2 regions of the Streptomyces chrestomyceticus JCM 4735 genome follow, and region 2 is predicted to be linked to the other one. Evidence: riboswitches for the same ligand, from Rfam matches in the RefSeq annotation. Region 2 holds a riboswitch; the other holds the start of a gene.
What was found. Region 2 has a riboswitch for glycine ahead of gcvT (glycine cleavage system aminomethyltransferase GcvT). Riboswitches for the same ligand answer to the same signal wherever they lie in the genome.
Positions count from the first base shown of each region.

Region 1: it holds a riboswitch for glycine, as region 2 does, so the genes downstream of both, gcvP (aminomethyl-transferring glycine dehydrogenase) here and gcvT (glycine cleavage system aminomethyltransferase GcvT) in region 2, are expected to answer to the same signal.

Region 1 is NZ_BHZC01000001.1:8,177,553-8,193,431, reverse strand. It holds gene EJG53_RS35860 (DUF2199 domain-containing protein) at 1-426, shown strand, start outside; gene EJG53_RS35855 (hypothetical protein) at 468-659, opposite strand; gene EJG53_RS35850 (MerR family transcriptional regulator) at 863-1,210, opposite strand; partial or broken gene EJG53_RS35845 (aminotransferase class IV family protein) at 1,387-2,189, shown strand; gene EJG53_RS35840 (PhzF family phenazine biosynthesis protein) at 2,388-3,212, shown strand; gene EJG53_RS35835 (CPBP family intramembrane glutamic endopeptidase) at 3,325-4,116, opposite strand; gene EJG53_RS35830 (glutamate-cysteine ligase family protein) at 4,476-6,005, opposite strand; gene EJG53_RS35825 (hypothetical protein) at 6,626-7,213, shown strand; gene EJG53_RS35820 (DUF5999 family protein) at 7,578-7,784, shown strand; gene gcvP (aminomethyl-transferring glycine dehydrogenase) at 7,945-10,830, opposite strand; glycine riboswitch at 11,019-11,116, opposite strand; gene EJG53_RS35810 (PRC-barrel domain-containing protein) at 11,231-11,620, shown strand; partial or broken gene EJG53_RS35805 (DNA polymerase IV) at 11,724-13,264, opposite strand; gene EJG53_RS35800 (MerR family transcriptional regulator) at 13,495-14,097, opposite strand; gene EJG53_RS35795 (bifunctional nuclease family protein) at 14,284-14,757, opposite strand; gene ftsR (transcriptional regulator FtsR) at 14,811-15,557, opposite strand; gene EJG53_RS43455 (FHA domain-containing protein) at 15,575-15,879, opposite strand, start outside.
Region 2 is NZ_BHZC01000001.1:2,954,549-2,970,427, forward strand. It holds partial or broken gene EJG53_RS12135 (ABC transporter substrate-binding protein) at 1-1,276, opposite strand, end outside; gene EJG53_RS12140 (ABC transporter permease) at 1,348-2,349, opposite strand; gene EJG53_RS12145 (enhanced serine sensitivity protein SseB C-terminal domain-containing protein) at 3,128-3,934, opposite strand; gene EJG53_RS12150 (enhanced serine sensitivity protein SseB) at 4,108-4,905, opposite strand; gene EJG53_RS12155 (hypothetical protein) at 5,098-5,904, shown strand; gene EJG53_RS12160 (AAA family ATPase) at 6,126-6,878, opposite strand; glycine riboswitch at 7,130-7,225, shown strand; glycine riboswitch at 7,226-7,334, shown strand; gene gcvT (glycine cleavage system aminomethyltransferase GcvT) at 7,367-8,494, shown strand; gene gcvH (glycine cleavage system protein GcvH) at 8,583-8,957, shown strand; gene glyA (serine hydroxymethyltransferase) at 9,015-10,274, shown strand; gene EJG53_RS12180 (APC family permease) at 10,557-12,221, shown strand; gene EJG53_RS12185 (L-serine ammonia-lyase) at 12,345-13,727, shown strand; gene EJG53_RS12190 (HNH endonuclease) at 13,869-14,879, opposite strand; gene EJG53_RS12195 (class I SAM-dependent methyltransferase) at 14,876-15,646, opposite strand; gene EJG53_RS12200 (hypothetical protein) at 15,703-15,879, opposite strand, start outside.

The sequences.
Region 1 (15,879 bases), 5.2 Mb from region 2:
CCGAGCTTCGCCGACGCCGACGGCAGCCTGCTCTCCGCCGACCAGTGCGTCATCAAGGCTGAGCACTACTTCGTCAAGGGGCTGGTCGAGATACCGGTCATCGGCAGCGACGACGTGTTCTCGTGGGCCGTCTGGACGTCCCTGAGCAGGGACAACTTCGCCCGCTCAGCGGACCTGCGGGACGCCCCCGGACGCGAGGCCGAGGGTCCGTACTTCGGGTGGCTGGCCACTGAGCTTTCCCCGTACTCGCCCAGCACCGTCAACCTGAAGACCCACGTTCACACGCGTCCCGTCGGTCAGCGCCCCTTCATCGAGCTGGAGCCCACCGACCATCCCCTCGCCGTTGAACAGCGCAACGGCATCACACTGGACCGCGTGCGCGACATCGCGGAGGCTGTTCTCCACCCCACCGGCGAGAGCGCCTGAGCCGGACCGTCCCAGAAACAAAGCCGGACCTCAGGCCGGCATCAGCCCTCCCGTGACGCGCGCGCCCTGCTGTCCTTGCGCAGCATCCGATGAGCCAGGAGGAACAGGAGAGGGAAATAGACCGCGCCGATGCCTGTCCACGTCAGGGTCGAGGTGCTCGGCTCTTCCTCTGTCAGGGTCAGCGCGAACAGAGTCGTTTCGAGCAGGAAGCCGACGGCGGAGAGCAGGCGCACCGGCCGGAGTACCCGCACCGTCCGCTCGGGAAGGGGGTATTGCGTACGCCACTGCGTCCGTCTCCGCGTCCGCATCCGTACGACCTCCCGGATTGCCGCAGTTGCCGCGGTTATCGCAGTTGTCGCAGCACCGTGACCGGCCCCGGGCACCCCCGATTTCCAGCAGGCCCCAGGAAACGCCACCCCGCTGGCGCCCCCACGGTTCAGCCCTTCGCCCCCAAGTACCCCACGAGAGCGCTACGGCTGCGCTGAAGGTCGCCGATGCGTTCGTCGGTGTCCGCGAGTACCCGGTTCAGGATGGCCCGAACGTCCGCGCACATCTCGATCTCCGGCTGCTCGCCCCGGGCGCACGGCAGCACGGCGCGGATCACCTCGGTGGTCAGCCCCGCGTCCAGGAGGGCGCGGACCTGGCGCACGGTGACCACTGTGTCGTCGTCGTAGCAGCGGTACCCGTTCGTGCCGCGCTCGGCGTTCAGCAGGCCCTGCGCCTCGTAGTACCGCAGCAGCCGTGTACTGACTCCGGTCCGCCGGGACAACTCCCCGATCAGCATGTGCCCCGCCCCACTGCCCGCCCCATTCGCGATTGACCTTCTCACCGGTGTGAAGCCTTAACGTCCCTCACGGGGCCGGTATTCCGCGCCCGCTGTCCATGATCCGGACGACGGGCCGCTGCCGCCAACCCCTGTTCCCGTACGAGCGCTTCCCCCGCACGAGCTGGAGTGATGTCATGACCTCTTTCATTGTCCAACGTGACGGCCGGGCGGCGACGGCCGGGGACCTGGCGCCACTCGCCTTCGCGGGCTACGCCCACTTCACCGCCATGCAGGTGCGCGGGGCCGGGTCCGGGGCCTCGACCTCCACCTGGAGCGGCTGCGGGTCGCCTCGGAGAAGATGTTCGGCCGGGCGGTGGCCGAGAACCGGATACGGGGCTACCTGAGGACGGCGCTGGAGGCGGGGCCGGCCGACCTTTCGCTGACGGCCACCGTGTACTCGCCGGCGGGCGAATTCACCGTGGCGGGGGCCGAGGTGGAGCCCGAGGTGCTGGTCCGTACGGGCCCGGCCGCTTCCGGGCCGCAAGGGCCGTTGTCGCTCGCGACGGTCGAGCACGAGAGGACCCTCCCGGCCGTGAAGCACGTGGGCGAGGTGGGCAAGACGTACTTCCTCCGGGAGGCCGTGCGGCAGGGTTTCGACGACGCCGCCTTCGTCGACCGCTGCGGCCGACTCAGCGAGGCGACCATCTGGAACCTCGCCTTCTGGGACGGCACTTCCGTGGTGTGGCCCGAGGCCGAGATGCTGGGCGGCACCACGATGGGCATCGTCCGGCGGCAGTTGGACGGCCTCGGCGTCCCCCAGCGCGTCCAGGAGGTCACGCTCGCCGACCTGCCCACGCTGGCCGGCGGGGTGGTCATGAACTCCTGGACGCCGGGCGTGGCCGTACACCGGATCGGCCCGGCGCCCTTGCCGGACGCACCCGACTTCCTGGCGCTGCTGCACCGCGCGTACGAGGCCGAGCCGCTCGTCGCGCCCTGAGCCGGAGAGGGCGCGGGGGAACGGGGACTGGGCCGGCGGGGACGGAGGTATCTTTCGACTGGCTCCTCTCGCTTCCTCCTGCGAGGTGGCCACTTCTTTCGCCATGGACCCGACATGGACCGCAGCGGCGCGAAAATCAGTCCACCCACCTACGATTGGCCTTGGTCGTGCGCGAGGTGGACTTCTAAGCTCCAGGCCATGAGGATTCGTATCGTTGACGCCTTCACCGACCGCCCCTTCGGCGGCAACCCCGCCGGTGTCGTCCTGCTCGACGCAGGCGGCTTTCCCGACGACACCTGGCTCCAGCGGGTCGCCGCCGAGGTCAACCTCTCCGAGACCGCCTTCGCCCACCCGCTGCCCGCGGGTGGCGACGCCGACTGGGCGCTGCGCTGGCTCACCCCGGCCGCCGAGGTGAACATGTGCGGCCACGCCACCCTGGCCACCGCGCACGTCCTGCACACCACCGGGACCGCCACCGGCACGGTCCGCTTCACCACCCGCAGCGGCGTGCTGACCACGACGGCCGACGACAGCGGCGCGATCACCATGGACTTCCCGACGGCCCCGTTGACGGCGGTCGAGGCGCCGCCGTCCGTCACCGCGTCGCTGGGCGTGGAGATCCTCGGTGCGTACGACACCGGCGAGAACCTCGGCGACCTCCTCGTCGAACTGGCCGACGAGAAGGCCGTACGGGCCCTGGACCCGGACCTGCGGACCCTCGCCTCGCCCGGCGGCCGCGGGGTGATCGCCACCGCGGCGGCCGACACCTCCGACAGCGGTTACGACTTCGTCAGCCGCTGCTTCTTCCCGGCCGTGGGCATCGACGAGGACCCGGTGACGGGCAGCGCGCACACCGCGCTGGCGCCGTTCTGGTCGGCCAGGCTGGGCCGCGACGAACTCACCGGCCTCCAGGGCCCCGCCCGCCGCACCGGTCTCGTACGGACCGCGCTGCGTGACGACCGTACGCTGCTCACCGGCTCGGCCGTCACCGTCATCGACGGCGAACTGCTCACCGCGCCCTGAGGCGGGTCAGGGGCGGGTTCGCCCGGCCGCTGCACGGGCCCGACCGGCCGCGGCCCAGGGCGAGCCCGGCCCCCGCCCCGCCCTCACCGCCACTTCCGCCCGGCCCCACCCGTCACACCGTAGGCAGCCACCCCACCTTCCCCGCCAACAGCGCGTACCCGAGGAACGCCACGATGTCGATCAGCGCGTGCGCGGCGACCAGCGGGCCGACGCGCCCCCAGCGCCGGTACAGCAGGACGAAGATCACGCCCATCACCATGTTCCCGACGAACCCGCCGATGCCCTGGTAGAGGTGGTACGAGCCACGCAGCACCGCACTCGCCGCCAGCGCGGCCACCGGGGTCCACCGCAGTTGCCCCAGCCGCCGCAGCAGATAGCCGACGACGATGACCTCCTCGACAACGGCGTTCTGCACCGCCGAGGCGATCAGCACCGGGAACTTCCACCAGACGTCGGGCAGCCCCTCCGGCACCACCGTCAGGTTGAAGCCGGCCGCCCGCGCGCCGAGGTAGAGCAACAGACCGCTGCCGCCGATGACCGCCGCCACGCCGACGCCGCGGCTCATGTCGAATCCGGGCCGACGTCCGTCGAAACCCACCGCCCGGAGGCCGCCGACCCGCTCCCGGATCAGCAGATGCGCCACCAGCGCGACGGGGACGAGCGCGGTGGCGATGCCGAACAACTGCCAGGCGAGGTCGAGCCAGGGGCGGCCCGGCGCGTGCGAGGAGTTCAGCATCGCGGCCTGGTCCTTGAGGCCGCCGGGTTTGGTCAGCGACCCGATGAAGCTGATGAGCGCGGAGACGCCGCTGGCGCCGAGCGAGAGCGCCAGGACCAGCACCGTCTCGCCGCGCAGGATCGGTAGCGGGAGCCCGCCGGCCGGGCCCCCTTCCGGGCCGCCGTCCACGCCGTCGTCCCGCCCGCCGCCCGGGCCCCGCCGCTTCCGGCCAGGGGATTCCGCACCGGTCACGGGACTCGCGTCCGACTGCACAACTGCCTCCAGTTCCGTACCGGGTAAGGCGTCACGACGAAAACGTCACGGCCAGGACGTCATAGCTTGCCCGACGCCGCCCCCGCAGGGCCGTCCGGCCCGCCTGAAGCACGTCGACGGCGGCTCGGCGTGTCCACGGAACGCGCACGGCGCCGAGCCCGCCGGAAGGCGATCGGCCGTCGCGGACCGCGGCACCGTCCCGGACCAGCCCGACGCCATGATGACCGTCGCTGGTTACCGCCCCGACGACGTCGAGGCAGAACGCCCCCGTTCCTTCAGCCCTGCCCCCGCACCCCCGCCACCGGAGCGGCGGTCCACTCGACGGGCCAGGCGTGGACCGGCTCCCCCGAGTGCATCAGTTCGCTGTAGCGCTGGGTCATCGCCGCCAGCGCCGCGCCCCGGTCCAGCCCGCGGCCGAGCGCGTGGTGGTACGCGGCGGCCTGCCAGGACGCTCCGTTGACGCGGCGGCGGCAGCGCGCCTCGATCACGCCGAGGTAGTGGTCGCGGTCGACCGGTTCGACGCCCCAGGCGTCCAGGCCGGCCGCGGCCATGGGCAGCAGTTCCTGGCGTACCAGGCGTACGGCGGCGACCTCGCCGAGGCCGCCGGAGCGGCCGCGGGGCCACTTCAGTACGGCGTCGATGCCGCGGCGGCATGCGGTATCGAAGTTCTCGGCGGCCGCGGCGAACGGCATACGGGCCCACACCGGCCGCGGTTCCTCGGCCAGCGTCCGCACCAGCCCGTAGTAGAAGGCCGTATTGGCGATGACGTCGGTGACGGTGGGGCCCGCGGGCAGGACCCGGTTCTCGACCCTGAGGTGCGGGACGCCGTCCGCGACGCCGTACACCGGGCGGTTCCAGCGGTAGACGGTGCCGTTGTGCAGCACCAGTTCCGCCAGGCTCGGGATGCCGCCGTCGTCCAGGACGGCGAGGGGGTCCTCGTCCGCGTGGATGGGCAGCAGGGGCGGGAAGAACCGCAGGTTCTCTTCGAACAGGTCGTACGGGGCGTCGATCCAGCGTTCCCCGAACCAGGTGCGCGGACGTACGCCCTGGGCCCGCAGCTCAGGCGGACGGACGTCGGTGGCCTGCTGGAAGACCGGCGGGCGCGATTCGCGCCACAGTTCGCGGCCGAAGACGAACGGTGAGTTGGCGCCGACCGCGATCTGGACGGCGGCGATGGCCTGGGCCGCGTTCCAGACGGCGGGGAAACGGTTCGGGGTGACCTGGAGGTGCAGTTGCACCGAGGTGCACGCGGCCTCGGGGGCGATGGAGGCCGAGGAGGAGACCAGCCGCTCGACGCCCTCCAGGTCGATCTGGAAGTCCTCGCCCCGCGCGGCCCGCATCTGGTCGTTGAGCAGGACGTAACGGTCGATCTCCGAGAGGTTGGAGGCGACCAGGTCCTCGGCGGCCAGGGTCGGCAGAATGCCGATCATCACGATACGGGCGGCCACTTCGGCGGCCTTGCGGTCGGCATAGGCCAGACCGGTGCGCAGTTCTTCGGCGAGCTGGTCGAGGACGCGCCCGGAGAGCCGGTGCGGAAGGATATTGACTTCCAGGTTGCACTGGGCCAGTTCGGTCTGGAAATCGCGGCTCGCGATGCGCTCCAGAACCTGTGAGTTCATCATGCGTGGCATACCGTCGGGACCGGCGAGATTCAATTCGATCTCCAGCCCCATCAGGTTCTTGGGGCGGTCGAACCGCTTCTCGTTCAGGAGCCTCTGCAATCCCGTCAGACACTCGTGCAGCTTTCTTCGATAGTGTTGCCGGTCGGTGAGACCGGTGCCGCCCGCCGCAACCTTCTCCCCCATCGGAGCGTCCCTCCTCGTGTCGACGGCCCGGCCCGGCAGGCCGTCCGGGGCCTGCCGGCAACGCCCGGTCGGCCGGGCTCCCCGGCGGGCCCGACGATCGCGCTACGGTCGATGATGCCCGGCAATCCGATCGATAACGCCTCGGACGTGCGCCGGAACCGGTAGGCTCCGGGAGACGGACGGGCTGGCACATTCCGAGGGCATACCGTCGGGACCGGAGGCCGTCTCATGGTGTCGTGGGAAATGCAGTCGAGATCCGCTAAATGACCGTCCGGATCCGGCCTACCGTGTTCACGACGGAATACCAGGCCGTGGCGCCGGGCACCGCACAAAGGCACCGAAAAGGCCGTCCGGAGGGGTCTGGATTCCGCCTTGTCGGCAATCCGCGGAACGGCTAGCCGAAACACCTGGTGAACACACGTCGTATAAACTTCGCTGACGAGGCAGAGAGTTGGCGCCCAGCGTTGCGGTGTTCCACCGGGGCTGCGGCACAGCGGCTGACCCCCGCCGGGCCGGCATCCCCGGTCGGCCAAGTACTGGCGCTCTGACCCCGCACGCTGACGACGTCGTCCGCACCATGCCCAGCACCACCGTGTCTCCCAAGTGAGAGGCGACCCACCATGCCGCTGCATGTCCCCCCTGCCCCCGCGCCTGCCCTCCGCAGCGTCCTCGCCGCCCTCGGTTCCCCCACCGCCGTGCGCGAGGCCCGCACCCCCGCCCTCCGTGCCCACCAGGGCCCGCTGAGTGCCGAACTCCCCCTTCCCGTATACGTGTTGGACGATGTCAGCCACCCCGCCGGGCCGCCCCGTACCCGGCTCACCGGCTGGCGGTTCCTGATCCGCAGCGGCGAGCGGTCGGTGGCGACCGCGGAAGCCATGCTCACGGCCGACGGCTGGACCTTCTCGCATTTCTGCGAGGGCCCCTACGTCACGTCGACCGAACGGGCACTGCGTCAGGCGGAGTCCGTACCGACCCCGTACCAGCCGCGGCTGCTGTCCGTGCCGGAGCTGTACATGCTCACTTTGTGGCTGCACCACGACGTCTCGGCGGACGGCTCCGAGGGGGTGCCCGCCCCGGGTGACGTCCTCGTCCCGCTGGCGCCGGCCCCGCCGGGCATCGCCGCCCACCGGCCGCACCGGGTGGCGGACCTGCTGCCCCGGCTGACCCTGCGCCTCGCGCCGGTGCCCCTGCTGGGGTCGCCGGCCTGAGACCCGGCAGGGGGTCCTCCACGGCGACCGGCCGACGTCGTACGACGCAACCGCGCACCGGAGCACACCGCCTCACAGGAACGCGCCCCGCGCCCTTCCCGGACGCGGGGCGCTCCGCTGCGCTCACCCGCGCGGAGTACGCGGCCGCCCGGCTCCCAACGCCCCGTACCGGGGACGCACTTGAAATGAACCGACCGCACGGGTGATGCGTCATTATCTAGTGAGTGCCGCTGCAGCCAAATCCCTGCGGAATCCGGCCCGTGGGGCAACACTGGTATCGACCTACTGAAACGGGGGAGCGGCCATGAGCATCTCGTCGAGCCGCAGGACGAATCAGACCACATCGCAGCGAAAGACATCATCCATGTGCCAGCACCAACCGCCGTGCCCGACCGCAGACTCCGCCGACCGGGAGGCCGCCCATCTCGTGGCGCACCACCCGGAGCAGGGCTGGAGCCTGCTGTGCAACGGTGTCCTCCTGTTCGAGGACACCGGTGAACTGCTGCCGGACGGCCAGGTCATCGCGCCGCACCGGGTTCTGGGCACGCCGCACGTGGCCACCGCCGCCTGATCACCTCAGCGCACGGAACCACGCGGAACCGCACAGCACGGCACGGCACCGACCGACCGCCGGCTGACAAGAGAGCACAACGGACAACAGGGCCCCCGGCGTCGACGCCGAGGGCCCTTCGCATGCCGCGCGACCGCGAGCGGTGCGCGCCGACGGCGGATCAGCCGTCGTACTCCTCCATGGGCGGGCAGGAGCACACAAGGTTGCGGTCACCGAACGCACCGTCGATCCGGCGCACCGGCGGCCAGTACTTCTCCGCCGCCTCGCCGCCGGCCGGGAAGACCGCCTCCTCGCGGGTGTACGGGTGCGTCCACTCGCCGCCGAGCGCCGCCGCGGTGTGCGGGGCGTTGCGCAGCGGGTTGTCGTCCTTGTCCCACTCCCCCGAACCGACCTTGTCGATCTCCGCGCGGATCGCGATCATCGCGTCGCAGAAACGGTCCAGTTCGTCCAGGTTCTCGCTCTCGGTCGGCTCGATCATCAGCGTGCCGGCCACCGGGAAGGACATCGTCGGCGCGTGGAAGCCGTAGTCGATCAGCCGCTTGGCGACGTCGTCGATGCTCACCCCGGTCGCCTTGGTCAGCGGCCGGACGTCGATGATGCACTCGTGCGCGACCAGGCCGCCGGGGCCGGTGTAGAGCACGGGGTAGTGCGGCTCCAGGCGCTTGGCGATGTAGTTGGCGCCGAGCACCGCGACCTGGGTGGCACGCGTGAGGCCCGCGCCGCCCATCAGCCGGACGTACGCCCAGGAGATGGGCAGGATGCCCGCGGAGCCCCACGGCGCCGCGGAGATGGGGCCCACGCCCGTCTCCGGGCCCGCGGTGGGCTGCAGCGGGTGGTTGGGCAGGTACGGCGCCAGGTGGGCGCGCACGCCGACCGGGCCGACGCCGGGACCGCCGCCGCCGTGCGGGATGCAGAAGGTCTTGTGCAGGTTCAGGTGCGAGACGTCGCCGCCGAACTTGCCGGGCTCGGCGAGGCCGACCAGCGCGTTGAGGTTGGCGCCGTCCACGTACACCTGGCCGCCCGCGTCGTGCACGGCCGCGCAGATCTGCGTGATGTGCTCCTCGAACACGCCGTGCGTGGACGGGTAGGTCACCATCAGCACCGCGAGCTGGTCCCGGTACTGCTCGATCTTGGCGTGCAGGTCGTCGGCGTCCACCTCGCCGTCCTCGCCGGTCTTGACGACGACGACCTTCATGCCGGCCATCACGGCACTGGCGGCGTTGGTGCCGTGCGCCGAGGAGGGGATCAGGCAGACGGTGCGCTGCTCGTCGCCGTTGGCGCGGTGGTACGCCCGTACGGCCAGCAGACCGGCCAGTTCACCCTGCGAACCGGCGTTCGGCTGGATGGAGACCTTGTCGTAGCCGGTGACCGTGGCCAGCCGCTCCTCCAGCTCCGCGATGAGCGTGAGGTAGCCCTGTGCCTGCTCGACCGGCGCGAACGGGTGCAACTGCCCGAACTCGGGCCAGGTGACCGGCTCCATCTCGGTCGTCGCGTTCAGCTTCATGGTGCACGAGCCGAGCGGGATCATGCCGCGGTCCAGCGCGTAGTCCTTGTCCGCCAGGCGGCGCAGGTAGCGCAGCATCGCGGTCTCGGAGCGGTGCTGGTGGAAGACCGGGTGCGTCAGGTAGGCGTCGCCGCGCAGCAGCCCCTCGGGCAGCGCGTCGACCACGGTCGCGTCGAGCTGCTCGATGTCGGCCCGGACACCGAAGGCGCCCCACACCGCGTGCACCTGCGCGCGTCCGGTGGTCTCGTCGCAGGCGACGCCCACCAGGTCGGCGTCGACCAGCCGCAGGTTGACGCCGGCCTCGCGGGCCGCGGCGACGACCTCGGCGGCCCGGCCCGGCACCCGTACGGTCAGCGTGTCGAAGTAGTCGCCGTGCACGACCTCCACCCCGCCGGCCCGCAGGCCCGCCGCGAGTATGGACGCGTAGCGGTGGGTACGGCGCGCGATGGCCGCGAGGCCGTCCGGGCCGTGGTAGACGGCGTACATGCCCGCCATCACCGCGAGCAGCACCTGCGCGGTGCAGATGTTGCTGGTGGCCTTCTCCCGGCGGATGTGCTGCTCACGCGTCTGGAGGGCGAGCCGGTACGCCTTGTTGCCGTCGGCGTCCACCGACACACCCACCAGCCGGCCGGGCAGGCTGCGGGCGAACTTCTCCCGTACGGCCATAAATCCGGCGTGCGGGCCGCCGAAGCCCATCGGGACGCCGAAACGCTGCGTGGTGCCGACGGCGATGTCGGCGCCCAGCTCGCCCGGCGAGGTCAGCAGCGTCAGCGCCAGCAGGTCGGCGGCGACCGTCACGATCGCGCCCAGCTCGTGCGCCTGCTCGATGACGGCCCGCGGGTCCCGTACGGCGCCGGAGGCACCGGGGTACTGGAGCAGCACGCCGAAGACGCCGCGCTCCGCCACCTCCGCCGGGATGCCCTCGGACAGGTCGGCCACCACGACCTCGACGCCGGTCGGCTCGGCGCGCGTCTCGATCACGGCGACGGTCTGCGGCAGGCAGTCGGCGTCGACCAGGAAGACACCCTGCTTGACCTTGCCCACGCGCCGCGAGAGGGCCATCGCCTCGGCCGCGGCCGTGCCCTCGTCCAGCAGCGAGGCACCGGAGGTCGGCAGTCCGGTCAGGTCGGCGACCATGGTCTGGAAATTGAGCAGCGCTTCGAGCCGGCCCTGGGAGATCTCCGGCTGGTACGGGGTGTAGGCCGTGTACCAGGCGGGGTTCTCCATCACGTTGCGCAGGATCACCGGCGGGGTGAACGTGCCGTGGTAACCGAGCCCGATCATCGGGGCGAGCACCTGGTTGCGGTCCGCGAGCGCCCGCAGCTCGGCGAGGACCTCGGCCTCCGTACGGCCCTGGGGCAGGCCCAGCGCCTCCGCGCTCTTGATCACGTCCGGTACGGCGGCCGCGGTCAGTTCGTCCAGCGATCCGAACCCGACCTGCGCCAGCATCTTGGCCTGGTCCTCCGGGCCGGGGCCGATGTGCCGCTGCTCGAACGGGGTGCCTCGTTCCAGCTCGGTCAGGGAGCTGCGGGTGGTGGTCATCTGCGGGGGCCTCCTGGTCGTTTCGACCTGCGCGGGGCACCACGGCGCTGGTGCCCGGACGGCCTCCCCCTCTGTCATCTCAACCTGAGAGCTTCACCGGTCCCGCACGCGGTACCGGCTTTCACCGTCGGTGAGGAAGGGTTCCGGCGCTGTGCCCGCCCGTGGCCCGCCCTGCTTTCCAGAGTGACCTCGTCCATGCGGTACGTGAGCCTGAGAGATTCCGGGGAGGAGTTGCTCCTTCGGCGCCTCCGCCAAGATCGACGAAGGACTCTCCCGCATGGGGTCGACAGCCGCTCGCCAGCCTACCAGCGCGCCGAACGGACGTTCCTTCGAGTGGCCGGGGCATGAATTGTGCCGTTTGGTAGTTGTCACAAGGCAGTTGCGACCACTTGGAGGGACCGTGCAGACCGATATCGATCCCCGCAGCTTGATCGGCCGCAAGGCGTTCGACAAGAACGGAACCAAGATCGGCACCGTCGACGAGGTGTACCTGGACGACGCGACCGGCGAACCGGAATGGGCGGCCGTACGCACCGGGATCTTCAGCCGGGACGCGTTCGTGCCCCTGGAGCCCAGCGATCTGGTCGACGAGGCGCTGCACGTCCCCTACGACCGCAAGCTGATCAGGGACGCGCCGGACTTCGGAGTGGGCCGCCACCTCTCGCCGGAGCAGGAACTACAGCTCTATCACCACTACCGTCTGGACATCCCGGCCTCCGATCCCGTGCCCGGCTCGGACGCCGCGCCGGCCGACACGGAGTTCGGGCGGGTGGCCGGCGCGGAGGACTGAACACCGGGCGGAGGAGCTTCGGGGCCGACGGGCTCCTCCGTCGTGCCGTCGCCGGGATCGCCGGTCTCCTCCGTCATGCCGTCGCCGGGCCCGTCGGGCTCCTTCAGCGCGCCTCCGGGCCCGCTGTCCTTTCCGGACCCGCCGGGTTCGTCGGCCTCCGTGGCCCCGCCGGCCTCCCCCGATCCGCCAGGCCCCTCCGTCTCCCCGGCCCGTGCTCACCACCGCCGGAGCCACCCGCCCCGCCGGGCAGACCGCCGGGCAGACCGCCCGGCAGCCCGTCGCGCCACCCGTCCGGCGGACCGCCCACCAGCGGCAGCGGCTCGCCGGGCCGCAGCGCGGGGTCCTCGACCGGGAACGTGCGCACCCGCCCGGGCCCGGACCACGGCTGCTCGAACCGTACGGTCACCCGGCCCACGCCGCTGCCCTGGACCCAGCCCGCCCGTGCTCGTCATGGATCACGTCGAGCCCAGGGAGCCAGCGCCGGGGCCGCTCGGGCTCGTCGGCGGCCAGCCGCGCGGCCTCGTCGGCCGCCCGGCGCGCCCGCTCGGCCTCCTCCTCGGCCGCCTTCTCCGTCGCCACCTGCGCGAACAGGTCCTCCTGCGTGAAATCCGCGAGGCCGGTCACCCCCACGCCCAGCAGCCGCACGCCGCCCGTCGTGTCGACCAGGTCCAGCAGCCGGGCCGCGGCCTCCCGCACCACGCCCTGGTCGTCCGTGGGCCCACGCAGCGTCTCCGACCTGGTCAGCGTGGAGAAGTCGTAGTTACGCACCTTGATCACGACGGTCCGGCCGGACCGTCCGGCCGCCCGCAGCCGTTGCACGCACCGGTCCGCCAGCCGCATCACCTCGGCCCGCACCCGCGTCCGGTCCGTCAGGTCCACGTCGAAGGTGTCCTCGACCGATATCGACTTCGCGTCCCGCTCGGCCACCACGGGCCGGTCGTCGCGGCCCAGCGCCATCGCGTACAGCCCCGCGCCGTGCGCCCTGCCCAGCAGGCGTACGAGCTCCGCCTCGCCCGCCTCCGCCGTCTCGGCGACCGTGTGGATGCCCGCCCGGCGCAACGTCTCCGCCGTGGCCGGGCCGACGCCGGGCAGCGTCCGCACCGTCATCGGGCCGAGCAGCTCCCGCTCCGTGCCGGGCTCGATGACCACGAGGCCGTCCGGCTTGGCCTGCTCCGAGGCGATCTTGGCCAGCATCTTGGCGCCGGCCAGTCCCACCGACCCGGTCAGCCCCGTCCGGCGCCGGATGTCCCGTCGCAGCCGCTCCCCCACCTCCCGCACCGCCTCGGTGTCCGCCGCGACGCCGCCCGCCTCCAGGTCGACGAACGCCTCGTCCAGGCTGAGCGGCTCCACCAGCGGCGACAGCTCGTGCAGCAGCTCCATCACCACGTCGCTGACCTGGCGGTACAGGGTGAAGCGCGGAGTCAGGTACGCCGCGTTCGGACAGCGGCGGCGGGCTTGCGCGGTGGGCATGGCGGAGTGCACCCCGAAGACCCGGGCCTCGTACGAGGCCGTGGAGACCACACCACGCGGGCCGATCCCGCCGACCACCACGGGTTTTCCGCGCAGGCTCGGTTTGGCCGCCTGCTCGGCGGACGCATAGAACGCATCCATGTCCAGATGCAGGATCGTCGGCGCACGTCTCACATGACCGATGCTGCCCCACACCACTGACAATCGCGCCGACCGGCCTCGCCGGACGGCCTGAAAGCCGCTGTGCGAGGCTGACGGCCCGCTCCGCGTTCTGTGAGACCTCGGGCGCGTCCTGATGCGACAGAGGCGCAGGAGACCGCCGTGACGGGCGCGCGCAGCGGCCGGGCGCCGTCTCCGTACGCCCTGCCGCTGCCGTCGTGCGCCTCCCGCGCCGTACGCCCGGCTCAGCCCGCCCGGTTGCGCCGCCGCGCCAGCTCGTCGTGCGGGTTGTGCCGGACCAGCGTCTCGCCGGTGTCCACCCGCTCGCCGTGGAGCTGCGACAACGCGCCCTCCACATCGCGCCACACCACGCCCACCGCGATGCCGAAGACGCCCTGCCCGCCCTGGAGCAGGTCGACGACCTCGTCGGGCGAGGTGCATTCGTAGACCGTGGCGCCGTCGCTCATCAGGGTCATCCTCGCCAGGTCGGACAGCCCGCGGGAGCGCAGGTGCCGGACGGCGGTGCGGATGTTCTGCAGGGACACGCCGGTGTCCAGCAGCCGCTTGACGATCTTCAGGACGACGACGTCCCGGAAGTTGTAGAGCCGCTGGGTGCCCGACCCGTAGGCGGGCCGTACGCTCGGCTCGACGAGCCCCGTACGGGCCCAGTAGTCGAGCTGGCGGTAGGTGATCCCCGCGGCCGCGCACGCCGTCGGGCCGCGGTAGCCGATGGTTTCCGCCCCGCGGTCCCCCGGTGCCTCGGCGGCCTGTGCCGGGGTGCGGTCAACAGCCCCGGGGTGGAGCGGCAACGCCCCTTCCGCCGCCGTACCGTCGCCGGTGATTGCCACGCCGACCTCCGTCCTCCACGTCCCGGACGGGACCTGCCCTATCGACGGTATGCAGTCACTCGGGGTGCGTCAACGATCGCCGCGCTCGCCACGCCGAGTGATAATCACCCTGCGAGTGGTTTCTCGTGCCCCAGGACGGGGAAAGGCTACTCGAATGCGCGGAAGGCGACCCTCCGCGCACCCGGCTCACTGACTGTTGGTGCCGAAGTCCTCGGGCGAGATCTGGTCGAGGAACTCGCGGAACTTCTCCACCTCGTCCTCCTGCTCGTCCGGGATGGCGATGCCCGCGTCGTCGAGGACCCCGTCGGTCCCGTAGATCGGCGTACCGGTGCGCAGCGCCAGCGCTATGGCGTCGGACGGACGGGCGCTGACCTCGACACCACTGGCGAAGACCAGTTCGGCATAGAAGACCCCCTCGCGCAGGTCCGTGATGCGGACCTGGGTCAGTTCCTGGCCCACCGCTTCCAGCACGTCCTTGAAGAGGTCGTGCGTCAGCGGCCTGGCAGGGGCCATCCCCTGCTGGGCGAAGGCGATGGCGGTGGCCTCCCCCGGCCCGATCCAAATGGGCAGGTAACGGTCGCCTCCTACCTCCCGTAGGAGCACGATCGGTTGGTTGGAAGGCATTTCCACCCGGACACCCACGACATCGAGCTCGTTCACACAGCAACCCTAGGACGTGCCCGGGCGGTTTGGGTAGTCGGGCCACCCATTGCTCACGTCGGCCGGACCCGCAGGGCGGACTGGACCAGCGCCGCGTGCAGCCGTACGGACAGCGTGGCCAGCTCTCTGGCCGTGGCCTCGGCATGCTGCCTGGTCTGCGGATTGCGGTGCCGGCGCAGCGGCGCGACGACCTGCTCGACGAGGTTGGCCTCCCGTTCGGCGGCCGCCTTGACCGCCCGCAGATGGCGGGGTTCCAGGCCGAATCGCCCCAGTTCGGCGACGAGCCTGGCGACCGTCACGGCCTCGATGTCGTACCCGCCGTCGGCGTCCGGGACGATGAGTCCGTACGCCTCCCAGTCGGCCAGCTCGGCCTCCTCGACCTCCGCGGTGGCCAGCAGCTCCGCCCGGCCGATGCGGGCGGCCGTGGGCTGCTCACCGGCCGACTCGCCGAGCCCCTCGAACAGCTCCCCCGCGGGCGCGGCGGGAGCCGGCAGCGGCACCTGTTCGCCGCGCGCGAGCGCGTCGAGGTGCTCGCGGATCACTTTCAGCGGAAGATAGTGGTCACGCTGCATCCGCAGGACGGCCGCCAGCCGGGCGACGTCGTCCGCGCTGAACTTGCGGTATCCGGACGGGGTGCGCCGCGGCTCGACGAGCCCCTCGGCCTCCAAGAAACGGATCTTGGAGATGGTGACCTCGGGGAACTCGTCGCGCAGCGCGTTGAGCACCGTACCGATGCTCATCAGCTTGCCGTCCGAGGTGGTGCCGGCGGACCCGGCACCACCCGGCGCAGTGCGGTGCATATACCTTCCTTGGCCGGTCAGAAGCCGACGCCCCGCTGGCTCGCGTAGAAGACCAGCCGGAACTTGCCGATCTGGACCTCGTCACCGTTGGCGAGCGGCACCGAGTCGATCCGCTCACGGTTGACGTACGTGCCGTTCAGGCTGCCGACGTCGGCGACGGTGAAACCGTCCTGGCCGCGGCGGAACTCCACGTGCCGGCGCGAGACCGTCACGTCGTCCAGGAAGATGTCGCTCTGCGGGTGCCGCCCGGCCGTCGTCAGGTCGCCGTCCAGCAGGAAGCGGCTGCCCGAGTTCGGGCCTCGGCGCACGACCAGCAGGGCCG
Region 2 (15,879 bases):
TCCACCTCGTCCTGGCGGTCGCTGCGGGCGCTGATGGTGGTGCTCACGTTGCCGGCGCCGCACGCCTGCCACTGCTTCTTGGCCTCGGTCAGGTCGAGGTTCTCACCGTTGTACTTCTGCGGGTACTGGTCGAACTTCTGGTACCCGGCGAGGTCGGTGGGCAGCACGGTGGTGGCGACGTCACCGCGGATCGGCCCGCCCTGCGCGGTCTGCACGGCCTTCTTGTCGACCGCGTACTGCACGGCCCGGCGGCACTCGACCTTGTCGAACGGCGCGACCTTGGGGTTGATCGCCACGTACGACAGGCGCTGGCCGAGCGCGTTGTCGGTGTTGGCCTTCTCCTTGGTGCTCGTCAGGAGCTGGGCCTGGGTCTGGGCGTCCACCCCGCGGCCGGCCATGTCGATGTGGGTGTTGCCGGCCTTCAGGTCCTTGTCGATCGTCGACTGGGCGACCTTCATGTTCAGCACGATCTTGTCCGGCAGTTGCTTGCGCAGCGGGTCGGTCTTGGCGTCCCAGTTCGGGTTGCGGACGAGGACGACCTTCTTGCCCTCCTCGTAGGTGTCGAACTTGTAGCTGCCCGAGGAGGCGATGTTCTTGGTGTAGTCCGCGCCCTTGTCCCTGGCCTGCGGCACCGGAGCCGTCTGCGGGGCGCTGACCAGGTAGTCGAACTCCGCGAAGGGCTGCTTGAGGCGGAAGACGATGGTCTGGTCGTCCGGGGTCTCGATGGACTTCAGCCCCTCCGGGCTCTTGTCCTTGTACGGGCCCTTGTAACCGCCCTCGTTGTCCTTGAGGTACGTCTGGAAGTAGTTCGGGCCCAGCGAGAGGACGTCACGCGCGAAGTTGCTGCGCTCCACCGCGTACTTGACGTCCTTCGAGGTGATCGGCTTGCCGTCGTCGTACTTCAGACCCTTGCGGATCTTGTACGTCCAGGTCTTGTTGCCGTCGCTGGACTTGCCCATCGACTCGGCGAGGTCCGGCACCAGCTCGTTGCCCTTGGGGCCCGGCCCCGGCTTGAAGGTGGTGAGCGGGCGGGCGTACAGCCGGCTGAAGTTCCAGACGTAGGCGTAGTACGTGTTGCCCGGGTCGTAGGACTCGGGGCGTCGCTCATCGCGTACGTGAGCGTGCCGCCCTTCTCGTCCGAGGCGTTGACGATGCCCTTGGTGGCGGCGTTCGCCTCGGCCGAGCCGCTGCTCGAACTCTTGCCGCTGCAGCCGGACAGCAACAGGCCCGCACTGGTGAGGGCCGCGATCGTTGCGACCGGGACTGACCTTCGCATAATGGTCGGTTTCCCCTTCGTTGGTCGGAAACTTGGGTGGGTGCTGCCGGACGTACGGCGCCCGGGCGGGGTCAGCGGCTGCTGCGCGGGTCCAGCGCGTCCCTGAGGCCGTCGCCCAGGAGGTTGAACGCCAGCACGGTGACGAAGATCGCGAGGCCGGGGACGAGCATGTACTGCGGGTCCACCTCGTAGAACTTGACCGCCTGGTTGAGCATCCCGCCCCAGGACGCCTGGGGCGGCTGGATACCGACGCCCAGGAAGCTCAGCGCGGCCTCGAAGAGGATGTTGGAGGGGATCAGCAGCGTCGAGTAGACGATGATCGGGCCCACCAGGTTGGGCAGCAGCTCCCTGAAGAGGATGAACGGGCCGCGGGCACCCATGCCGCGCGCGGCGTCCACGAACTCCCGCTCCCGCAGCGAGAGCGTCTGGGCCCGCACGATCCGGCCCATGTACGGCCAGTTGAAGAAACCGATCACGAAGATCAGCACCGAGATGTGCAGCGGCAGCCCTTCGAGCCCGAAGGCGCCGCCCTGGAGCGAGGCCGAGATGGCGATGGCGAAGAGCAGCAGCGGGAACGCCAGGAAGACGTCCATCAGCCGGCTGATCAGCGCGTCCACCCGGCCCCGGTAGAAGCCGGCCACCACACCGAGCACGGTGCCGATGGCCACCGACAGCAGCGTCGCGCCGAACGCCACGATCAGCGAGACCCAGGAGCCCTCCAGCACCCGGGCGAGCAGGTCGCGGCCGAACTTCGGGTCCACGCCGAGCGGATGGTCCAGGCTCATGCCGCCGAAGTCGCCCTTGGGCAGCGTGGTGTTGGGGTCGATGAGGTCCTGGTTCGGGCTGTTCGGGTCCAGGCCCAGCCAGGACTGGATCGGCCGGGACAGCGCCGCGATCACGATGAGCAGGATGACAACGATGGCACCCGCTACCGCGACCTTGTCGCGCCGGAAGCGCAGCCAGGCGATCTGGCCGAGCGAGCGCCCCTCGATCTTCTTGCTCTCGACGCCTTCCAGCACCGCTTCCGGCTGCGCTTCGGCAGCCGCCCCGGTGGTCTCGATCGGTGCGGTCACGGTGCCTTTGACCCCTCTCGGCCGGCGCCGCCGGCCCTTGCGCGCCGCGGTCGGCGGCCTGGTTCACATCACTGGTGCGAATGGTGCTTCTGGTGCGAGTGGTGCCCTGGTGCGGGAAATGTCCTGGTGCGAGTGGTGCTGCTGGTGCAACGGGGAGAGCTCTGGAACAGACTGGAGCAACTGATGCTTGTACGGCTGGCAATGCGGGTACAGGTGTTGCGAGTACAGGTGTTGCAGGTCTTGCGGATGTTGCGGGCGGAGCAGAAGTCGCGGAACGTCACGCGACGACGAACGGTGCATCTCGTACACAGGGCCGAAACCCTCTGCTGCGGGAGTCTTCATCCGAGTTGCGATCACTCACCAGCCCTGGCCGGGAATGGATGCGTAACTGTGATGTAGCCCACGGCCCTCCGTTATGCGGACACCCGCCCCGACTGAGCGGTTCGCACGGGCCCGAACAGGGCTCAACTTCTCGGCGACAGCGCCCAATTCGGCCTGTAGGGCGGTGGGGGCGGCGTCAGTCGCGGGGCGGTGCGGTGTGGAGGGGCGGCGCCGGGCGGGTAACGGCGGGGCGACGAGGGGCGGGGCGCGACCGTAAGGCGGAACGTCACGTGAGGCAGGGCGTGACGTGAGGCGGGGCGCGGCACGGTTCCCGCTCACGCCCCGTGGGTAACCCCCTGCTGGGGGAATGTGGCCGTTCGATTTGCCCTCATAGGCGCGCGATCCGCACGCCGCGAGCCCGCTGCCCCGGGCCGCGGCCAGGCCCCGGCCGGCAAGCTCAGTACGGGCGCGGGTAGCCGTACCCGTACGACGGCGCGGGGGCCGGGGCAGGCGCGGGTACCGGGCCCGCCGCGTAGGCGTCGCGGTCGAAGAACGGGCGCGCGTTGGCCCGCATCCACATGCCGACCGGGTCGTACTCGTCGTTCATCGCGACCGTCGAGACGGGCAGTCCCTCCGGCACCGCGCCGATGGACTGCTGGATCATCAACCGTACGGAGTCCACGGCCGGTTGACCCGTGTCATACAGGTCCAGGCCGATGGCCAGGTACGGGGCGCCGAGGGCGGGCTGCACCCAGGCCCGGCGCAGGGAGCGCACCGCGGGCGTGCGGTGCGCGTTCTGCCCCAGGAGGGCGTAGAACTGGGGAATCTCGATGGCCGGTTCGGAGATCCGCAGCGGGCCGGCCGGCAGCCGGTCCAGGCCGCCCGCGATGCGCCGCAGGTCCAGCCACGGGATGCCGACGCCGCCGCCGGGGGCGTGCGGGTTGAGCCACAGGCCCCAGCGGTCGGGGAAGAGGGTGGCCGCGATGTCCCGTCCGTAGACGACCTCGTGGGCGCGGTTCCAGCCGCTGGCGGCGAGTTCGGGGGCGGAAGTCACGCACGGCGCGTAGCCGAGCCCGTCGACCTCCATGTTGCCGTACTGCGCATCGGGCGAGCCGGCCTGGCCGTGCCAGAGCAGCATCCAGACCTGACCGGCGGCGAGCGCTTGCAGCAACGCCTCGTAGGCGTCGTACCGGCCGGGCGAGACCTGCTGCAGCATCTGCTCGACCTGCCCGGCAGCCGCTCCCTGATGCGCACCCGCGCTCACGTGGTCCGTCCCTTCCTGTCGGCAGGCACGTGGGGTACGCCTGCCGGTTGCAACAACAGCTTAGAGCCTGCGTCCGGACCCCGGCCGGATCAGCACACACGGCTTGCGGTCACGGGAAGGAGCACCCCGGGCGTGCCGGGGCGCGGGGCGTGGGGGGTGTGGGGCCTGAGCGGCTAGACGACGTCGCGGGAGTAGAAGGGCCGGACCCGCTCCAGCATCCAGTCGGCGACCGGGTCGCCCTGCGCGAGGTCCAGCATGACCAGTTGGACGGGCCAGGTCAGCGGGGTCCCGCCGAGCGCCCGCCCGAGGGCGGCGGTCACCGCGTCCCGTACGGCCGGGTCGTGCGGTGCGACGGCCATGGCATCCACCTGGACGCCGACGAACAGCGCGGGCGCCTCCCCCTCGACGCTGGCCAGCGCGCGGCGCGCGGTGACCACGAACCCGGCCGACGAGAACTCCAGCCCGGCCGCGGCCAGGAAGTCCACCGGCTCCTCCTGCCAGTCCGGCTCGAACAGCCGGACCCGGGCGCCGCTCGGCGCGCCGGGCTGGTCCGGGCGGCCGGTGCGGCACAGCTCGGCGACCGCGTCCGGCGGCAGCGGCACCCCGACCGTGCCCTCCGGGTTGACGGCGATGCCGAGCAGCGGGGGCAGGCCGCGGGCGAACTCGGCGGCCGGCGCGACGGCGAAGGACATCTGCGGCCCGGCCACCCGCTGGAACTCCTGCTCGGAGCTGAAGACGGGGACATACGCGGCCGAGCCGATCTCGACGGTGGGCAGGTCCAGGCCCGCCCGGCCCATCCCGGCGCTCTCCGGGCCGCCGCCCTTGGGCAGCGGCACCCATATCCGGCTGCGGCCGAGCACCTCGACGATGCGGGCGCCCGCCCCGGGGTGCCCCACCGAGGCGGCGAGCACCTCCTCCAGTTCGTTGGCGGGCCACTCCAGCCGCGGAATGCCCTGCTCCGGAAAGTCCATGTCCACCCACCCGCTCCGTACCGCGCTTTACCTGGTCGACGACCCTAACGCCAGCAGGCGGCCGGGGCCCTGGTGCGTCCGGGGGACCACCGAACGCGCGCGAGCGGTTGCGGACCGTACACACCCCTCTCAAGGTGGCTCCAGGGTGATCTTGCCCTGCCGTTCCGTTCCTACAGAAAGGCACGTCTCCTGATGGCAACGCACCGGACCGCCGCCACCCTCGTCAGCGCCGCCACCGCCGGCGCCCTCGCCCTCGGCGCCGTGGGTTCCGCGGCAGCCGCGTCGGAAGACCCCAAGCCGCCGGTCCGCAACCACAGCATCATCGTCGACGACATCGGCCGGCTGGCGGACGCCTCGGCCGAACTGGCCGAGAAGTCGGCCGACAGCCGCGGCCACTCCGTGCAGGTGCGGTCCGCCCGCACCCGTCTGGACACGGTCCTCCAGGACGCGCAGCGGCTGGCGGACCAACTGAACGAGGACTCCGACCGTACGGTGACGGCCGACTCCGTCCGGCTGCGCAGGGTCTCGCAGGACCTGCGCACGCAGTTGGACGAGCTGGCCGAGCGCCGGGCCCCGGCCCCCGGGGAGGACACCGACTCCACGAGCCTGACCGGCTCGGTCTCCCGGTCCGTCACCGACATCTTCACGATCCTGGGCCTGGACAAGCTCCTCGGCGGCCTGCAGCAGCCGGCCGACCGGCCCGCGGCCGCTCCGGCGGCCAACCGTCCGGCCCGGCCCGCCGCGGAGCCGGCGGACGACGCGGACGACCAGCCGGCCGCCCAGCCGAAGGCGCCGATCAGCGACCCGCGGCCGGGCGACGGCGCCCAGCAGGCCGCCGACCCGCAGCCGGCCGGTGACCAGCAGCCGGCCGCCGACGCGCAGCCGCCCGCCGACGCGCCGCGCCAGCAGCCCGCCGAGGCGCAGCAGCAGGGTGTCCCGTCGCTGGTCAACTCGGTGCTCTCACTGCCGACTGTGCTGCTCAAGGCACTGGGCCTCTAGATCGGCCCGGCGCCGAGCGTCCGGAGGAGGCGCGGATGCGGGAGATATGTCTGGACTAGGACCGGTAGTGACGGGTCGTACGGGAGGTTCCGTACGGCCCGTCAGGTGTCCGGTAGGCCGGAGCGGAGGCGAGGGGTACGGACGCCCAGCCCTTGAGAGGCGGGCCGCACTCGTACCCGAAGCACCCGAAGGCGGCGCTCACACGTACCCGTCGGCAGCCTTCACTCGAAGGCGATCTGCCGCAGCGCCCCCGCCGCCGGCCGGTCCAGCAGGACGGCCGAGGTGAAGCCCGCGGGGAGCCGGGCCGCACGGGCGCGGGCGGTGAGCCGCCGTACCGCGCGCCGGTGCCGGGCGAAGGCGTAACCGGAGACTCCGCGTCCGCGCGAGCGCTGCCCGGACAGCGCGACCTCGGGCGGTACGTCCAGCAGCAGCAGGTGCAGTCCGCGTCCCCCGCGCCGGGCCTCGCGCGCGAGCCAGCGGCGTACCCACGTGAGCGTGCCGCAGTCGTGCACCACCACGCTGCCGCCGGAGCGCAGCGCCCGCCGCAGCCCCGTGTAGTGGGAGGCCCGGACCAGCGGCCGGTAGAGCGCGTACGGAAGCCGGCGCAGCCTGCCGCGCTCCCAGCGCTCCCGTACGTCCTGCGAGTCGATGCGGTGCACGGCGGCGCCGCGCGCGTCGAGGGCGGGCACCACCCGGATCATGAGCGTGCTCTTGCCGCTGCCCGGCAGGCCGGAGACCACCACCACGTCGCCCGCCGCGAAGTGCAGCGCGGCCGCCTCGCGCGGGGTGTCGCGGTCCCTGAGGTCGACGACGTCCACCGCCGGCGCGTCCGGCGCCGCGGTGCGCGTCCGGCCGGGGCGCACCACCCCGAGCGGCAGCCGCCGGGGCCCCGGCACGGCGGCCGGAACCGGTTCCGGGACACAGCCCGGGGGCGCGCCTCCCGGACTTGTCGCGAGTGCGGCCTGCCTGTGCACCGTGATCGCCCCTCCCCGGTCCGTCGTCCCCTTACCCGCAGAGTGTCAAGAAAAGGTAATGCGCTTCAAGGAAATCCCACGATCCGTACAGCCCCGGGACACTGTCGTGACAGCCCTGCGAACACCGGTACGACCAGGGCTCCTGTATCCGGCGATCCCGTGCGATGATGTGCGCGCCAAGTGCCGGTCCGCACACCGCCGTGTGCGTCCTGGTACGGGTGCCACGCTCAGCCAACTCCATACCGGCCGCTTGAATCCGCGCGGGAGAGTCCCCGGCCGTCACGGCGGGGCGCCGAAGGAGCAAGTCCTCCCTTGAATCTCTCAGGCCCCGATACCGCGCGGGCGAGGCAGATCTGAAAAGCGGGCCGCCGTGGTGTGGCTCCACCCAAGGTGCAAGCCGGGACCGGTCACGGCCTTCCGGTGAACCTCTCAGGTTCCGATGACAGATGGGGAGACCGTCTTGTCACCCATGCCCGGGAGCCACCACCATGACCGAAGCCCCCCGCCGCACCGCGCTGGACGCGACGCATCGCGCCCTCGGCGCGACCATGACCGACTTCGCCGGATGGGACATGCCGCTGCGCTACGGCAGTGAGCGGGACGAGCACGTCGCCGTCCGTACCCGCGCCGGCCTGTTCGACCTCTCGCACATGGGCGAGATCACCGTCACCGGCTCCGGCGCCGCCGATCTGCTGGACTTCGCGCTGGTCGGCAACATCGGCGGCGTGGCCGTCGGCCGCGCCCGCTACACCATGATCTGCGATGCCGAGGGCGGCATCCTGGACGACCTGATCGTCTACCGCCTCGGCGAGACGGAGTACATGGTCGTCGCCAACGCCTCCAACGCCCAGGTCGTGCTGGACGCGCTCACCGAGCGGGCGGACGGCTTCGACGCCGAGGTGCGCGACGACCGGGACGCGTACGCGCTGCTCGCCGTGCAGGGCCCGGAGTCCCCCGGCATCCTCAAGGGTCTGACCGACGCCGACCTGGACGGCCTGAAGTACTACGCCGGGCTGCCCGGCACCGTCGCGGGCGTCCCGGCGCTGATCGCCCGTACCGGCTACACCGGCGAGGACGGCTTCGAGCTGTTCGTCCGCCCGGCCGACGCGGTCGCCCTCTGGGAGGCGCTGACGGAGGCGGGCAAGGACGCCGGCCTGGTCCCCTGCGGCCTGTCCTGCCGGGACACGCTGCGCCTGGAGGCGGGCATGCCGCTGTACGGGCACGAGCTGACCACGGACACCACCCCGTTCGACGCGGGCCTGGGCCGGGTCGTGAAGTTCGAGAAGACGACGAACGGCGGCGACTTCGTGGGCCGCGCCGCCCTGGAGGCGGCCCGGGACCGGGCCGAGGCCAACCCGCCGCGCAAGCTGGTCGGGCTGATCGCCGAGGGCCGCCGGGTGCCGCGCGCCGGATACCCGGTCGTGGGCCCGGACGGCGCCGTCATCGGCGAGGTCACCTCCGGTGCCCCCTCGCCCACCCTCGGCAAGCCCGTCGCCATGGCGTACGTGGACGCCGCGCACGCCGCGCCCGGCACCGCCGGTGTGGCGGTGGACATCCGTGGCACCCACGAGCCGTACGAGGTCGTGGCGCTTCCCTTCTACAAGCGCGAGAAGTGACGCCCCCGGCCCCGTCCCGGACGCACCCCTGTCTCACCTGTCAAGACCCCTGCACCGAGCACGCCACCGTATCCAGGAGAATCAAGACATGAACAACCCCCAGCAGCTGCGCTACAGCAAGGAGCACGAGTGGCTGTCGGCCGCCGAGGAGGGCGTCTCGACGATCGGCATCACCGAGCACGCCGCCAACGCGCTCGGCGACGTCGTCTTCGTGCAGCTCCCCGCGGTCGGTGACTCGGTCACGGCGGGCGAGACCTGCGGTGAGCTGGAGTCGACCAAGTCCGTCAGCGATCTCTACTCCCCCGTCGACGGCGAGGTCACGGAGATCAACGAGGACGTGGTGAGCGACCCCTCGCTGGTGAACACCGCCCCGTTCGAGGGCGGCTGGCTGTTCAAGGTGAAGGTCAGCGGCGAGCCGGACGACCTGCTCTCGGCCGACGAGTACACCGCCTTCACCGGCTGACAAGCCCACCCCGCCGCCCGGCGGGGCCGTGCGCCCCGCGAACCCCAGGAAGTAGTCATGTCGCTTCTGAACAGCTCCCTCCACGAGCTCGACCCCGACGTCGCCGCCGCCGTCGACGCCGAGCTCCACCGTCAGCAGTCCACCCTCGAAATGATCGCGTCGGAGAACTTCGCCCCGGCCGCCGTCATGGAGGCCCAGGGCTCGGTCCTCACCAACAAGTACGCCGAGGGCTACCCGGGCCGCCGCTACTACGGCGGCTGCGAGCACGTCGACGTGGTCGAGCGGATCGCCATCGACCGGATCAAGGCGCTGTTCGGCGCCGAGGCCGCGAACGTGCAGCCGCACTCCGGCGCGCAGGCCAACGCCGCCGCGATGTTCGCGCTGCTCAAGCCGGGCGACACGATCATGGGTCTGAACCTCGCGCACGGCGGGCACCTGACCCACGGCATGAAGATCAACTTCTCCGGCAAGCTCTACAACGTGGTGCCCTACCACGTCGACGAGGAGTCCGGTCAGGTCGACATGGGCGAGGTCGAGCGCCTGGCCAAGGAGACCCGTCCGCAGCTCATCGTGGCCGGCTGGTCCGCGTACCCGCGCCAGTTGGACTTCGCGGCGTTCCGCCGGATCGCCGACGAGGTCGGCGCGTACCTGATGGTCGACATGGCGCACTTCGCCGGGCTGGTGGCGGCCGGGCTGCACCCCAACCCGGTGCCGCACGCCCACGTCGTGACCACCACCACGCACAAGACCCTCGGCGGTCCGCGCGGCGGTGTGATCCTGTCCACCCAGGAACTCGCCAAGAAGATCAACTCGGCGGTCTTCCCGGGCCAGCAGGGCGGTCCGCTGGAGCACGTCATCGCGGCGAAGGCGGTGTCCTTCAAGGTCGCGGCGAGCGAGGAGTTCAAGGAGCGCCAGCAGCGCACCCTGGACGGCGCGCGCATCCTCGCCGAGCGCCTGACGCAGTCCGACGTCACCGAGGCCGGCGTCTCCGTGCTGTCCGGCGGCACCGACGTGCACCTGGTCCTGGTGGACCTGCGCAACAGCGAGCTGGACGGCCAGCAGGCCGAGGACCGCCTCCACGAGGTCGGCATCACGGTCAACCGCAACGCCGTACCGAACGACCCGCGCCCCCCGATGGTCACCTCGGGCCTGCGGATCGGCACCCCGGCGCTGGCCACCCGCGGCTTCCAGGCGGAGGACTTCCGCGAGGTCGCCGACATCATCGCCGAGGCGCTGAAGCCGTCGTACGACGCGGAGGCGCTGAAGGCCCGGGTGACCACCCTGGCCGGGAAGCACCCGCTGTATCCGTCGCTGTGACGGCCCTGCGGCCGTCGCTGTGACCGGCGCCACGCGGTCCGTCGGCGCGCGCCGCTGTGGCGCGCTCGCCGCGGCCGTGTGACGCGTTTCATGAAGTACGCCCCGAAAGGTGCCGCCACGGCGGTGTCCACGGGGTGAACAGGCCGTGCGCCCGGGGTCGTTGACCTCGGGCGTACGGCTTTTCCGTCCGCCTTACGGTGATTTTCCGCCCCATAGGCTGAGAACCGGCCCCTCAACGACGCGGGGTCCTTCGCACCACAGCAGGACGGAACACGTACGGCAATGGACATGAGCGCGGGCAACCGCAAGGGGATCGGTCTCTTCGCCCTGACCATGATCGGCATCGGTTCGATCTTCGGCTCCGGCTGGCTCTTCGGCGCCGGTTCCGCCGCACAGGTCGCGGGGCCCGCGGCGCTGGTCGCCTGGATCATCGGCGCCGTCTTCATCGGCATGATCGCGATGTCCTACGCCGAGGTCGGGGCCGCGTACCCGATCCCCGGCGGCATGGCCCGCTACGGCCACCTCTCGCACGGCCCCGTGCTCGGCTTCCTGACCGGCTGGGCGGTGTGGATCGCGGTCGCCTCGCTGATCCCCATCGAGTCCATCGCCGCCACCCAGTACATGTCCTCCTGGGGCTTCGGCTGGGCCCAGGACCTGGTCGACCCGGCCACCAACCACCTCACCCTCACCGGGAGCGGCGTCGCGCTGCTGCTGACCTTCGCGCTGTGGCTGACCTGCTACTGGTCGGTCCAGTTGCTGGCCCGCGCCAACACCGTCCTGACGCTGGTCAAGTTCGCGATCCCGGTGCTGGCCGTGGCCGCGCTGATCGCCTCCGGCTTCCACACCTCGAACTTCACCGCGCACGGCGGCTTCGCCCCGTACGGCTGGCCGGCCGTGCTGACCGCCGTGACCACCTGCGGTGTGGTCTTCGCCTTCAACGGCTTCCAGGCCGTGGTCAACCTCGGCGGCGCCGCCAAGAACCCCGGCCGGGCCATCCCGGTCGCGCTGGTCGGCGCGCTCTCGCTGGGCCTGGTGATCTACCTCGCCCTGCAGACGGCGTTCCTCGGCGCCGTACCGCCGGAGCAACTGGCGCAGGCCGGCGGCTGGCACGGGGTGAACTTCAACTCGCCCTTCGCCGACCTGGCCAAGATCCTGATGCTGCACTGGGTCGTCACGATGCTCCAGTTCGGTGCCTTCATCTCGCCGGCCGGCTCCAACATCGCCAACGTCGCGTCCGCCGCGTACATGGTCCAGAACCTCGCCGAGACCGGCTTCTTCCCGAAGAAGCTGGCCGCCGTCCACCCCCGGTACGGGACCGCCCGGCCCGCGATGTGGCTCAACCTCGGCTTCTCGGTCCTGCTGCTGATCACCGTCGGGCATAGCTGGAACGCGCTGGCCAGCGTGGTCTCGGCCGCCATGGTGATCTCGTACCTCATCGGCCCGATCGCGGTCGGCGTGTTCCGGCAGACCCGGCCGGACCTGCCGCGCCCGTTCCGGCTGCCCGCCGCGAAGGTCCTCTGCCCGCTCACCTTCGCCTTCGCGGCGTGCGCGCTGTACTGGTCGAAGTGGCCGGACACCGGCAAGGTCGCGCTGCTGACGCTGGTCGCCGCGCCGGTCGCGGCGGTGGTGCTGCGGCGGCGCGGGGAAACGGATCTGCGCAAGCAGTTCGCGCCCGCCTGGTGGCTGGTCGGCTTCCTCGCCTGGATGTCCGCGGTGTCCGCGCTCGGCAGCCCGGACTTCGGCGGCCACGGCGTCATCCCCGGCGGCCTGGACATCGCCCTGGTCGCGCTCTCCGCCGTCGCCTTCTACTTCTGGGCCGTACGCGCCGGGGTCCGCGCCCACGAGACCGGTCTGACCGGCACCGACCCCGCTCTCGACGCCGGAAGCGACTCCCCTGCGACGTCTGCCGTTGTGCCGGAGGACAACCGTCCGATGGCCTCCGTCTGAGAGTCTGTGCGCCGTCCGGGTTAGGCTCGACAGTCGGCGCAGAAACGTACCTTCCGTTTCGTCCGCCCCCTCAGCTCCATGTGCTCCACCGTCCACCACGAGCAGACAAGGGAGTCCGCCACCGTGGCCATCTCCGTCTTCGACCTCTTCTCCATCGGCATCGGCCCGTCCAGCTCCCACACCGTGGGGCCGATGCGCGCCGCCCGGATGTTCGTCGGGCGGCTCAAGAAGGACGGGCTGCTCGCCCAGACGACGGCGGTACGGGCCGAACTCTTCGGCTCCCTCGGCGCCACCGGCCACGGCCACGGCACCCCCAAGGCCGTCCTGCTCGGCCTGGAGGGCCACTCCCCCCGCACCGTGGACGTCGAGACCGCCGACGACGAGGTCGAGCGGATCCGCAAGAGCGGCCGGCTGCGGCTGCTCGGCGCCGAGATAGGCAGCGACCACGAGATCGACTTCGACGAGTCGACCGAGCTGATCCTGCACCGCCGCCGCTCCCTGCCGTACCACGCCAACGGCATGACCCTCTTCGCCTACGACGCGGGCGGCGCGCCCCTGCTGGAGAAGACCTACTACTCCGTCGGCGGCGGCTTCGTCGTCGACGAGGACGCGGTCGGCGAGGACCGCATCAAGCTCGACGACACCGTGCTGAAGTACCCCTTCCGCACCGGCGACGAGCTGCTGCGCCTCTCCCGCGAGACCGGCCTGTCCATCTCCTCCCTCATGCTGGAGAACGAGAAGGCGTGGCGCACGGAGGACGAGATCCGCGCCGGGCTGCTGGAGATCTGGCAGGTCATGCGGGACTGCGTGTCCCGCGGCACGTCCCGCGAGGGCATCCTGCCCGGCGGCCTGAAGGTCCGCCGCCGCGCCGCCAACGGCGCCCGCGCGCTGCGCGCCGAGGGCAACCCCGAGGCCAACGCGATGGAGTGGACCACCCTCTACGCCATGGCCGTCAACGAGGAGAACGCGGCCGGCGGCCGGGTCGTCACCGCCCCCACCAACGGCGCGGCCGGCATCATCCCCGCCGTCCTGCACTACTACGTCAACTTCGTGCCCGGCGCCGACGAGGAAGGCGTCGTCCGCTTCCTGCTCGCCGCCTCCGCCATCGGCATGCTCTTCAAGGAGAACGCCTCCATCTCCGGCGCCGAGGTCGGCTGCCAGGGCGAGGTCGGCTCGGCCTGCTCGATGGCGGCCGGCGGCCTCGCCGAGGTCCTCGGCGGCACCCCCGAGCAGGTCGAGAACGCCGCCGAGATCGGCATGGAACACAACCTCGGCCTGACCTGCGACCCGGTCGGCGGCCTCGTCCAGATCCCGTGCATCGAGCGCAACGGCATGGCCGCCGTCAAGGCCGTCACCGCCGCCCGCATGGCCCTGCGCGGCGACGGCCGCCACCACGTCTCCCTCGACAAGGTCATCAAGACCATGAAGGACACCGGCGCCGACATGAGCGTCAAGTACAAGGAGACGGCCCGGGGCGGGCTGGCGGTCAACATCATCGAGTGCTGAGGGCCCTTCGGGCCCGGGTCGCCGGCTGACGGGGTGCGCGTCTCTGCACCTCAGGCCGGGGGGGGCGCTGCGGGGAGCCCCTCTACGGGTCCCCGCAGCCCGGCCGGTGGGCAGCTTTCCCTCCCCCGGACGGACGGCCTCCTAGGCGCACACCTTCCCGACCTCATGCAGGAACGCGGTCCAGTTCGGTATTCGGCGGCCGGGGACCGCGTTCCCCAGGGTGCGGCGGAGGGTGGTGCGGAGGGGCTGCGGGGAGCGCATGATCGCTTCATTGCGGCGGGCCAGGCGGGTCAGTTCGGCGGGCTTCGGCATGCGGTCGCTCTTCGCGCCGTTGCACTGCGCGTGGGCCACCGCGAGGTTCCACAAGCTGTCCAGGTCGGGGCCGCGCCAGCCGCCGACACTGGCGAAGCGGCGCATCAGGGCGTGCGGGAAGACGTGGTCCACGGCGGTCCGTGTGCCGGAGTCCAACGGCTCGTCGCAGATGTGGCAGCGCCCGTGCTGGAACCCGGCCACGGCCTCGGCCACACCGGTGACCGAGCGGCGCCGGTGCCGGTCCTTGATGTGCAGGGTTTCCAGATCGACGTAGATGCCTTCCTCGATCAGGCTGCGGCCTATACCGGTCGCGAAGCTGCTCTCCACGATGCTCCAGCGGGCGTCCAGCTCCGCGCCGAGCCCGTCCCGCTCGTACGAGCGCGCCACCTGCCCGAGAGCCGGACTGAGCCGCACCGTACGGTGCCGCCCGCGCCCGGCGAGGTCGTAGAAGCGGTGCGGTGTCTCCCCGCCGCCGTGGTTGTGGAACTTGCGCATGACCATCCCCGGAATCGACTGCTCCGCGGCGTCCAGCAGCCGGTCGGTGGGGCGGCCGAGCCGCCGGGACTCCGCGCCCTCCTGGGCCGTCACGGTCAGGAAGTCCGTCGCGCCGAGCGCCTCTTCGCTCCCCGGCGCCTGGGGAGCCCGGCGGTCGAGGAACGCCATCGCGTACGAGGCGGCCAGGTCGCGCAGCGGGATTTCCGTGTGCCCCTGGGCCGCCTGGCGGAGCAGGGCGTCGCCGAGGGCGAACTTGTAGGTGCGCGCGTTGCGGCCCATCAGGATGGCCATCCGCCACGATGCGCGGGCGGACGGGTCGGCGGCGTAGAAGTCGTCCTGGGTCATGCCCGCTCCTTCTCGAAGGCCAGTGACGACCAGTGGACGGTGTCGCGGCCGAGGTGGTCCGTGGCGGTGGTCTGCTGGAGGGGGCGCAGGTCGTGGTGGGTGGCCAGGGTGACGGTTTCGGGGGCGGGGATGTCGTACATCCGGCGGTCCTCGGGCGGGGGGCCGTGGCGCAGGGAGATGAGGAGGCGGCCGCCCGGGGCGAGGAGGGTGTGGAGGCGGCGCATGGCGGCCGGGCGGTCCGGTGCGTCCAGGTGCATCCATACGGCGGAGAGGAGGATCGCGTCGAAGGCGCCGGCCGCTCCGTCGAGGCGGGGCAGGGCGGGGAGGGAGTCCGCCAGCCACCGGATCGCCGGGGAGGGGTGGAGGCGGCGGGCGACGCGGCGCAGTTCCGGTACGGGCTCGACGGCGGTGACCTCGTGTCCGAGGGCGGCCAGGGCGGCGGCGTCCCGGCCGGTGCCCGCGCCGATGTCCGCCACGCGGGCCGGGGCCGCGGGCAGCAGGGGCAGGAAGTGTTCGTGCACGGTCTCGAAGCGGAGGCTTTCGTACCGCTCGGCCAGTGCTTCCGCGGAGCGGGCGTAGTACGGCTGGACGCCCGGGGCTCGTCCGGCGGTCCGTTCTTGAGCGACGGTCCGCTCTCGTGCCACGGTCTGCTCTCGTGCGAGGGTCCGCTCCCGTGCCACGGTCGGCTTCCGTGCGGCCGTCCGCTGTCGCGCGGCGGCGCCCGCGTCGGCTTCCCCGCTCGTCGCCGCTTCCCCGTTCGTCGTCATGCCCGCAGACTACGGCCCGGCACTGACAATACCCGCCGGCCTGCGTGTTCGTCCCTTCACTTGCCTATTTCCCAGGCGCACGGCGGCAGTTCGCGGGCCCGGAGGTATATCTCCATGGCGCTGCCCGCCGAGGCGAACGGGTGGACCCGGGCGCCGTCCAGGCCGGCCAGCACCCGGGCGCAGTGGTGGACGCAGCCCGCGACCTCCCGGCCGTGCGGGTCGATGATCGTGGC